Regions from separate parts of the Pseudomonas sp. NPDC089401 genome, predicted to be linked through region 1. Evidence: predicted binding sites of a transcription regulator. Region 1 holds the regulator's gene; each other region holds the start of a gene.
The links. Region 1 encodes sigma-54, which starts transcription at its own class of promoters, with help from an activator protein. Its sites were predicted from a motif close to ANTGGCATNNANNTTGCTNT; they were not measured.

Region 1 (3,272 bases):
TCGGCCTGGTCCAGGCCGATCAGGGCCGCGTGCTGATCGACAACCTCGATGTCAGCCACCAGCCCATGCACGGTCGCGCCCGCGCCGGTATCGGCTACCTGCCGCAGGAAGCCTCGATCTTCCGCAAGCTGTCGGTGGCCGACAACATCATGGCCATCCTCGAGACCCGCAAGGACATCGACCGCGAAGGCCGGCGCAAGGAGCTGGAAAGCCTGCTGCAGGAGTTCCACATCAGCCACATCCGCGACAACCTCGGCATGAGCCTGTCCGGCGGCGAAAGACGCCGCGTGGAGATCGCCCGCGCCCTGGCGACCGCGCCCAAGTTCATCCTGCTGGACGAACCCTTTGCCGGTGTCGACCCGATTTCCGTGGGCGACATCAAGCAGATCATCCACCACCTCAAGGCCAAGGGCATCGGCGTGCTGATCACCGACCACAACGTCCGCGAGACCCTGGATATCTGCGAAACCGCCTACATCGTCAACGATGGCCAGCTGATCGCCGAAGGCGATTCCGAAACCATCCTGGCCAACGAACTGGTAAAAGAGGTTTACCTGGGCCACGAGTTCCGACTCTGACCCCGGGCCGCCTGGAGCACTGGCAAACGCTTCCCTTCGGGGCTTTAGTTGCTACAGTGCTCTAGGCAAACGCTACAATTTAAGGCATAAAACTTGCTTGAATTTGGCGCCCCGGCGCCCTCGTGTAGTGGATGGCGCATGCGCGCCGGCGAACAAGGTATTAAGCCCCAGCCATGAAACCATCGCTCGTCCTAAAAATGGGCCAGCAACTGACGATGACCCCGCAGTTGCAACAGGCCATCCGCCTACTTCAGCTCTCCACCCTGGACCTTCAACAGGAAATCCAGGAAGCGCTGGAGTCCAATCCGATGCTCGAACGTCAGGAAGACGGCGACGACTTCGACAACAGCGACCCGATGGCGGACAACGCCGAGAACAAGCCGGTCGCCGAAGTCCAGGACACCAGCTTCCAGGAAAGCACCGCCAGTGCCGAGAACCTGGAAGACGGTGAGTGGAACGAGCGAATCCCCAACGAGCTGCCGGTCGACACCGCCTGGGAAGACATCTACCAGACCAGCGCCAGCAGCCTGCCAAGCAACGATGACGACGAGTGGGACTTCACCACCCGTACCTCGGCCGGCGAAAGCCTGCAGAGCCACCTGCTCTGGCAGCTCAACCTGGCGCCGATGTCCGACACCGATCGCCTGATCGCCGTTACCCTGATCGACAGCATCAACGGCCAGGGCTACCTGGAAGACAGCCTCGAGGAAATCTGCGCCGGCTTCGATCCGGAGCTGGACATCGAGCTCGACGAGGTCGAGGCCGTGCTGCACCGCATCCAGCAGTTCGAGCCGGCCGGCGTCGGCGCTCGTACCCTGGGCGAATGCCTGCTGCTGCAGTTGCGCCAACTGCCTGCCGACATCCCGTGGATGAGCGAGGCGCAGCGCCTGGTCACCGACTTCATCGACCTGCTCGGCAGCCGCGACTACAGCCAGCTGATGCGCCGCATGAAGCTCAAGGAAGACGAGCTGCGCCAGGTCATCGAACTGGTGCAGAGCCTCAACCCGCGCCCAGGTTCGCAGATCGAGTCGAGCGAACCGGAATACGTGGTGCCGGACGTGATCGTGCGCAAGGACAGCGAGCGCTGGCTGGTCGAACTCAACCAGGAAGCGATCCCGCGCCTGCGGGTCAACCCGCAGTACGCCGGCTTCGTCCGCCGCGCCGACACCAGTGCCGACAACACCTTCATGCGCAACCAGCTGCAGGAAGCGCGCTGGTTCATCAAGAGCCTGCAAAGCCGCAACGAGACGCTGATGAAGGTCGCCACGCAGATCGTCGAACACCAGCGCGGCTTCCTCGACCACGGCGACGAGGCGATGAAGCCCCTGGTGCTGCACGACATCGCCGAAGCGGTGGGCATGCACGAGTCGACCATTTCGCGGGTCACCACGCAGAAATACATGCACACCCCGCGTGGCATCTACGAACTGAAATACTTTTTCTCCAGCCACGTCAGCACCGCCGAAGGCGGAGAGTGCTCGTCCACGGCGATCCGCGCGATCATCAAGAAACTGGTTGCGGCGGAAAATCAGAAAAAGCCATTGAGTGACAGCAAGATCGCTGGTTTACTGGAGGCACAAGGCATCCAGGTAGCCCGTCGCACCGTCGCCAAGTACCGCGAGTCCCTCGGCATCGCACCGTCGAGCGAGCGCAAGCGACTGATGTAGCCCCTGGATGTGCCACAGCGTTTGTGGGGCAGGTGCAACACCTGCCTCTTTATGCACGGGCAACAAAGGAGAAGCTGTATGCAAGTCAATATCAGTGGACAGCATGTAGAAGTCACCCAGCCACTGCGCGATTACGTGCTTGAAAAGCTCGCCCGCGTGGAAAGTCACTTCGACAAGATCACCAACGTGCAGGTCATCATGAAAGTCGAGAAGCTGCAGCAGAAGGTCGAAGCGACCCTGCAGATTCCAGGCGGTGAAGTGGTAGCCAATGCGGAACACGAAGACATGTATGCAGCGATCGACGCCTTGGCCGACAAGCTCGACCGCCAACTGAAAAAACACAAGGAAAAACAGCAAAGCCTGCTGCAAGGTGCAGCCGCCCGCTGACCCCTCTCATCCATGATCCGACTTGAAACCATCCTGACCCCCGGCCGTTCCCTGGTGAACGTGCCGGGCGGCAGCAAGAAGCGCGCCCTGGAAAAGGTCGCCACCCTGATTGCCGAACAAGTGCCCGAGCTTGAGATGCAAGACGTCTTCGAAAAGCTCATCGCCCGCGAAAAACTGGGTTCGACCGGTTTCGGCAATGGCATCGCCATTCCCCACTGCCGGCTCGAAGGCTGCGCCGCCCCGGTAAGCGCCCTGTTGCACCTGGATGCCCCGATCGACTACGACGCCATCGATGGCGCCCCGGTCGACCTGCTGTTCGTCCTCCTGGTGCCAGAAGCCGCCACCGATGCCCACCTTGAACTGCTGCGCCAGATCGCCAGCATGCTCGATCGCAAGGAGGTTCGTGATCGCCTGCGTGCCGCCGTAAGCAGCGAGGCCCTCTACCAGGTTGTCCTGGACGCACAGAACGAGCACTGAACATGCGCCTGATCATCGTCAGCGGCCGGTCCGGCTCCGGCAAGAGCACCGCCCTCGATGTACTGGAAGACAACGGCTATTACGTCATCGACAACCTGCCGGCCGGGCTGCTGCCGCAGCTGGCGGAAAATGCGCTGATCAATACCGAGCTTCAGCAACCGAA
Region 2 (3,272 bases), on a different contig from region 1:
ACCCCGATCACAGCGGGCTCAACGCCAAACAAGGTTGAGTCGCATTTATTTACTTATCCCCTCACCCTTGGAAAGGTTACGTGCTTATGACAAATCGATCATTCACACCGTGACCTGCATTCGTTAGAACTGGTCTCAGGCCGCTTCGCAACGAGGCGGCACTTCCAGCTCGCCACGCCGGCAGCGAGCGCAAAACCGGCAGAAAGACTCTGCCCGGCCTCGGAGAGGCCGACGGGACATTACAGTCAACAAGTGAGGGCAACACCCTATGAGAAGACTAAAGCGTGATCCGTTGGAAAGAGCATATTCACGTGGCTACCAATACGGGGTCACCGGCAAATCCCGCGAACTTTGCCCTTTCAATCTTCCTTCTGTTCGCCAAGCCTGGATCAACGGCTGGCGCGAAGGTCGCGGTGATAACTGGGACGGCATGACTGGCACCGCTGGCATCCATAGACTCAACGAAAATCACGCCGTTGGCTGAACGAGGACACTGAATTCGAGTCACCATGCGCGCCCTATCCGGGCGGCGGGCTACGGCCCAGGGGCCCCTTGATGGGGCCCTTTTTTATGGGCCCGATCCTACATCAATGCTGGACTCTTCGCGGGTAAACCCGCTCCCACAGGTACAGCGCCAGCCTCAAGGCAACCCTCCCCCTGTGGGAGCGGGTTTACCCGCGAAGAGGCTCTGCCAGGTCAGCGCGGCATCGCGGCAATGGCATCCACCGCTTCGCGAATCAGCGCCGGCCCTTTATAGATGAAGCCCGAATAGATCTGCACCAGGCTCGCACCCGCGGCAATCTTCTCGGCCGCATGCCGGCCTTCGGTAATGCCACCCGCCGCGATGATCGGCAGCTTGCCACCCAGCTCGCCGGCCAGCACCTTGACGATATGGGTGCTCTTCTCCAGCACCGGCGCGCCCGACAGGCCGCCTGCCTCGCCCCCATGCGGCAGCCCTTCGACACCTTCCCGGCCCAGTGTGGTGTTCGTGGCGATCACCGCATCCATGCCCGACTGCATCAGCGCCGAGGCCACCAGCGCGGTTTCTTCGTCGCTCATGTCCGGGGCGATCTTGATCGCCAGCGGCACGCGCTTGCCGTGCTCGCCGGCCAACTGCTCGCGCCGCTCGGCCAGGGCATCGAGCAGCTGCTTGAGCGAATCGCCGAACTGCAGGCTGCGCAGGCCCGGGGTGTTCGGCGAGCTGACGTTGACGGTGATGTAGCTGGCGTCACCATAGACCTTGTTCAGGCAGATCAGGTAGTCGTCGACCGCACGCTCGACCGGGGTGTCGAAGTTCTTGCCGATGTTGATGCCCAGCACGCCGTCGTAGCGCGAGGCGCGCACACGCTCGAGCAGATTATCGACCCCCAGGTTGTTGAAGCCCATGCGGTTGATGATCGCCGTCGCCTCTGGCAGGCGGAACAGCCGAGGCTTGGGGTTGCCCGGCTGCGGGCGCGGGGTCACGGTGCCGATCTCGACGAAACCAAAGCCCAGCTGGGCGAAGCCGTCGATGGCCGCGCCGTTCTTGTCCAGGCCTGCGGCCAGGCCGACCGGGTTGGCGAAGTTCAAGCCCATCACCGTCACCGGCAACGCCGCCGGCTGCTTGCACAGCACGCCGTTGAGCCCGAGGCGGCCACCGGCGCCGATCAGGTCCAGGGACAGGTCATGGGAGGTTTCCGGAGAAAGCTTGAACAGCAGCTGGCGGGCCAGGGTATACATGGGCGGGCAAGGCTCGGGGGGAGAGTGAGGCTGCGATTATAGCCAGCGAGGGCCCGGCATGACAGGGGCTTGGCACATGGGTTGCTACATCGCCTGCAAGCAGCCTATCCAGTAAGGGCGAGGACCTTTGTGAACACAACACCCCTAGCCTGGGTCAACGGCAGCGACGCGCCGGAAAAACCCAGCCTCGACATCGGCTTCATGGCCCTGACCGACTGCGCCTCGGTGGTGGTCGCCGCCACCCAGGGCTTCGCCCAGCAACATGGCCTGACCCTCAACCTCAAGCGCCAAGGCTCGTGGGCCGGCCTGCGCGACAAGCTGGCCAGCGGCGAGCTGGATGCCGCCCATTGCCTGTACGGCCTGGTCTATGCCGTGCACCTGGGCATCGGCGGCGTGCCGGCCAGCCCCATGGCGGTACTCATGGGGCTGAACCAGAACGCCCAGGCCATCAACCTCTCGCCGGCCCTGCAGCGCCTGGGCGTGACCAGCCCTGAGGCACTGGCCCAGCGGGTGCACCAGCATGGCGCACGGCTGACCTTCGCCCAGACCTTCCCCACCGGCACCCACGCCATGTGGCTGTATTACTGGCTGGCCAGCCAAGGCATCCATCCCTTGCATGACGTCAACAGCGTGGTGGTGCCACCGGCGCAGATGGCCGCGCATATCCAGGCCGGGCGCATCGACGGCTTCTGCGCCGGTGAGCCCTGGTCCGCCGCGGCCGTGGCCCAGGGCCAGGGTTTCACCCTGGCAACCAGCCAGTCGATCTGGCCGGATCACCCGGAAAAGGTCCTGGCCAGTGCCCGCGCCTTCGTCGAGCATTACCCCAACAGTGCCCGCGCCTTGATCAAGGCGGTCCTCGCCGCCAGCCGTTTCATCGAACAGAGCCCGGAGAACCGCCGCAGCACCGCGCAGTTGCTGAGCGGCAGCGCCTACCTGGACACGCCGGTGGAAAACGTCGAACCACGCCTGCTCGGCGATTACCAGGACGGCCTCAGCCACCACTGGCACGACCGCCACGGCCTGCGCCTGTTCGACCAGGGCCGTGCCAACCTGCCCTACCTGTCCGACGGCATGTGGTTCATGACCCAGTTCCGCCGCTGGGGCCTGCTGCGCGACGACCCCGACTACCTCGGCGTGGCGCAGCAGGTGCAGCAACTGGCGCTGTACCGCGACGCCGCGGCCGCCGTGGCAGTGCCCTGCCCGGCCAGCTCCATGCGCAGCAGCCTGCTGATCGATGGCAGCTGCTGGGACGGCAGCGACCCCCACGGCTACGCCCGCAGCTTCCGCCTACATGCCCTGGGCGAATTGCCCAACGCCCGTACCGGTCTGTGAGGGCCATCGCCATGCTGCGCATCCTGCTGATCGATGATACCCAGAAGAAGGTTGGCCGCCTCAAGGCCGCATTGCGCGAGGCCGGTTTCGAAGTGATCGAGGCGCCGGACCTGACCATCGACCTGCCGGCCTGCGTCGAAACGGTGCGCCCGGACGTGGTGCTGATCGATACCGAATCAGCGGATCGGGACGTGATGGAACAGGTGGTGCTGGTCAGCCGC
Region 3 (3,272 bases), on a different contig from region 1:
TCGTTGAGCTCGTTGCGCTCCAGGGTGCCGGACTGACGCAGGAGTTTGTCGACCAGGGTGGTTTTACCATGGTCAACGTGGGCGATGATGGCGATGTTACGCAGATTTTCGATCACAACTGTATCTCGATCAGAGGATTCGGTTGCCACCCAGTGTAGGTGGCGAATATGTACGCTTTTAGGCTCAGCGGGCCCGGCGGTCGGGAGGGCGATGGCGGATGCTGCCGCCATACAGCCCTGGCGTCTTATGTCGGACGATAAACACGCACATTGGCATGTCCCTCACTGAGCAGGTGGTGTGCGTGCAAGCGGCTCATCACACCTTTGTCGCAATACAGCAAGTACTGGCGCGTAGGGTCCAGATGCTTGAACTTGCTGTTGATGGCATAGAACGGCATGGCCTGGACTTCGATGCCGTCCAGGGCCAGAGGTTGGTCTTCCTGGGCGTCGGGGTGACGAATGTCGATGACGATCTGGCCCGGCAGTGCCTCGGCCACTTCCTCGATTTCGATGTCCTTGCCCAGCTCGTCGATCACATGATCGATGGAGATGAACTTGGCGCGCTCCAGGGCACGCTCCAGCACGGCCATGTCGAACTGCTTTTCTTCGTGCTCCATGCGGTGGCGCTTGGCATGGGTGGTCGGGTTCACCGAGATCACGCCGCAGTATTCGGGCATGTGCTTGGCGAAGTCGGCGGTGCCGATTTCGGTGGCCTGGTCGATGATGTCCTGCTTGTGGCTCGCCAGCAACGGGCGCAACACCAGCTTGTCGGTGGCCGAGTCGATGATCGACAGGTTCGGCAGGGTCTGGCTGGAGACCTGGGAGATCGCCTCGCCGGTGACCAGCGCCTCGATCTGCAGGCGGTCGGCCATGTGCGCGGCGCCGCGCAGCATCATGCGTTTGAGGGTCACGCCCATGTAGCTGTTGTCGACCTTGTTGAGGATCTCGCCGACCACTTCCTCGAACGGCACGCTGATGAACAGCACGCGCTGGCTGCTGCCGTACTTCTTCCACAGGTAGTGGGCCACTTCCATCACGCCCAGCTCGTGGGCACGGCCGCCGAGGTTGAAGAAGCAGAAGTGGGTCATCAGGCCGCGGCGCATCATCTGGTAGGCGGCCACGGTGGAGTCGAAGCCACCGGACATCAGCACCAGGGTCTGTTCCAGGGCGCCCAGTGGGTAGCCGCCGATGCCGTTGTGCTGGTTGTGGATCACGTACAGGCGCTGGTTGCGGATTTCCATGCGCACCACCACTTCAGGCGTCTTCAGGTCGATGCCGGCGGCGCCGCACTGCTGGCGCAGCTGGCTGCCGACGTAGCGGTCGACGTCCATCGAGGTGAAGTCGTGGTGGCCGCCACGCTTGCAGCGCACCGAGAAACGCTTGCCGGCCAGCAGGTGGCCGTAGTGCTGCTTGCACTTGGCGACGATGTCGTCGAAGTCGCCCAGCGGGTATTCCTCGACCTGCAGGAAGTGGGTGATGCCCGGGGTGCAGGTGAGGCGCTCGATCATCTCGCGCTGGACCTTCTCGTCCTCGACGCGGGTGACCACCTCGAGATTGTCCCAGACACCATCGACCGCGAGCTCTGGATCGAGGTCCTTGAGCACGTTGCGGATGTTCTTGCCGAGCTGGCGGATGAAGCGCTTGCGCACCGGCCGGCTCTTGATGGTGATCTCTGGGAAGACTTTGACGATAAGTTTCATTGGTTTAACAGCGCGCGCAGGGCCTGCCGAAAATGAGGGGCGCGAATTATAGCGGAAATTGCTCAGGATTTGAGCAACTTTTGATCAGAAGGTTCGAGATAAATGCAGGACCAGGGTTTTGCGCCGCCAGTGCCGGCCCTTTCGCGGGTAAACCCGCTCCCACAGGAACCGCGATCCCCTGCAGGGGCGGGTTTACCCGCGAAGAGGCCCTCCAAGAAGGCACACTCTTCAAGCCGTGCACCCATTTGGTGCTCTAAACTCGATTCCTGCCTCCTAAGAGTGCATCTTTTTGCCCCGCCACCCCGGCAAATGCCCGCAAACGCCCCCTTTTATCCCGGCCTCGCCATTTTCGGGCACTGGCATGCAATTTGCTCCCTTGTGAGGCAGGTAAGCTTGGCCGACTATCCGCGCCCGGCAACACCCTTTTTCCAGAGCAGCGGCCTACCGCGCTCTAGACCCTCCGGAGGACAACATGTCGAAGTCGGTTCAACTCATCAAAGATCATGACGTCAAGTGGATTGATCTGCGTTTCACGGACACCAAGGGCGTACAGCATCACGTGACCATGCCGGCGCGTGATGGCCTGGACGAAGACTTCTTCGAAGTCGGCAAGATGTTCGACGGCTCCTCCATCGCTGGCTGGAAAGGCATCGAAGCTTCCGACATGATCCTGATGCCAGTCGACGAGACTGCTGTCCTGGACCCGTTCACCGAAGAACCGACCCTGATCATCACCTGCGACATCGTCGACCCGTCGAGCATGCAAGGCTACGATCGCGACCCACGTGCGATCGCCAAGCGCGCCGAAGAGTACCTGAAGAGCACCGGCATCGGTGACACCGTGTTCGCCGGCCCGGAGCCAGAGTTCTTCATCTTCGACGAAGTGAAGTTCAAGTCGGACATCTCCGGCTCGATGTTCAAGATCTTCTCCGAGCAAGGCTCGTGGATGTCCGACGCTGATGTCGAAGGCGGCAACAAAGGCCACCGTCCAGGCGTGAAAGGCGGCTACTTCCCGGTTCCGCCGTTCGACCACGACCACGAAATCCGTACTGCCATGTGCAACGCACTGGAAGAAATGGGTCAGACCGTCGAAGTTCACCACCACGAAGTGGCGACTGCCGGCCAGAACGAAATCGGCGTCAAGTTCAACACCCTGGTGAAGAAGGCTGACGAAGTACAGGCCCTGAAATACGTCGTGCACAACGTTGCCGACGCCTACGGCCGCACCGCCACCTTCATGCCGAAGCCACTCTACGGCGACAACGGCTCGGGCATGCACGTGCACATGTCGATCTGGAAAGAAGGCAAGAACACCTTCTCCGGCGAAGGCTATGCCGGTCTGTCCGACACCGCCCTGTACTTCATTGGCGGCATCATCAAGCACGGCAAGGCCCTGAACGGCTTCACCAACCCGTCGACCAACTCCTACAAGCGTCTGGTCCCAGGCTTCGAAGCCCCGGTAATGCTGGCCTACTCGGCGCGCAACCGTTCCGCCTCGATCCGTATTCCTTACGTCGGCAGCCCGAAAGCCCGCCGTATCGAAGCCCGCTTCCCGGACCCATCGGCCAACCCG

Region 2: the regulator sigma-54 is predicted to act here: its motif matches at 1,788-1,807, upstream of ACIP21_RS01965 (CmpA/NrtA family ABC transporter substrate-binding protein).
Region 3: the regulator sigma-54 is predicted to act here: its motif matches at 2,055-2,074, upstream of glnA (type I glutamate--ammonia ligase).

What each region holds. Positions count from the first base shown of each region.
Region 1 is NZ_JBIVIA010000007.1:199,252-202,523, forward strand. Features, by position in the region: gene lptB (LPS export ABC transporter ATP-binding protein) at 1-578, shown strand, start outside; gene ACIP21_RS17555 (RNA polymerase factor sigma-54) at 752-2,245, shown strand; gene hpf (ribosome hibernation-promoting factor, HPF/YfiA family) at 2,324-2,632, shown strand; gene ptsN (PTS IIA-like nitrogen regulatory protein PtsN) at 2,645-3,109, shown strand; gene rapZ (RNase adapter RapZ) at 3,112-3,272, shown strand, end outside.
Region 2 is NZ_JBIVIA010000001.1:417,369-420,640, reverse strand. Features, by position in the region: gene rmf (ribosome modulation factor) at 269-484, shown strand; gene ACIP21_RS01970 (quinone-dependent dihydroorotate dehydrogenase) at 697-1,719, opposite strand; gene ACIP21_RS01965 (CmpA/NrtA family ABC transporter substrate-binding protein) at 1,849-3,051, shown strand; gene ACIP21_RS01960 (ANTAR domain-containing response regulator) at 3,063-3,272, shown strand, end outside.
Region 3 is NZ_JBIVIA010000004.1:310,934-314,205, forward strand. Features, by position in the region: gene typA (translational GTPase TypA) at 1-116, opposite strand, end outside; gene thiI (tRNA uracil 4-sulfurtransferase ThiI) at 245-1,699, opposite strand; gene glnA (type I glutamate--ammonia ligase) at 2,172-3,272, shown strand, end outside.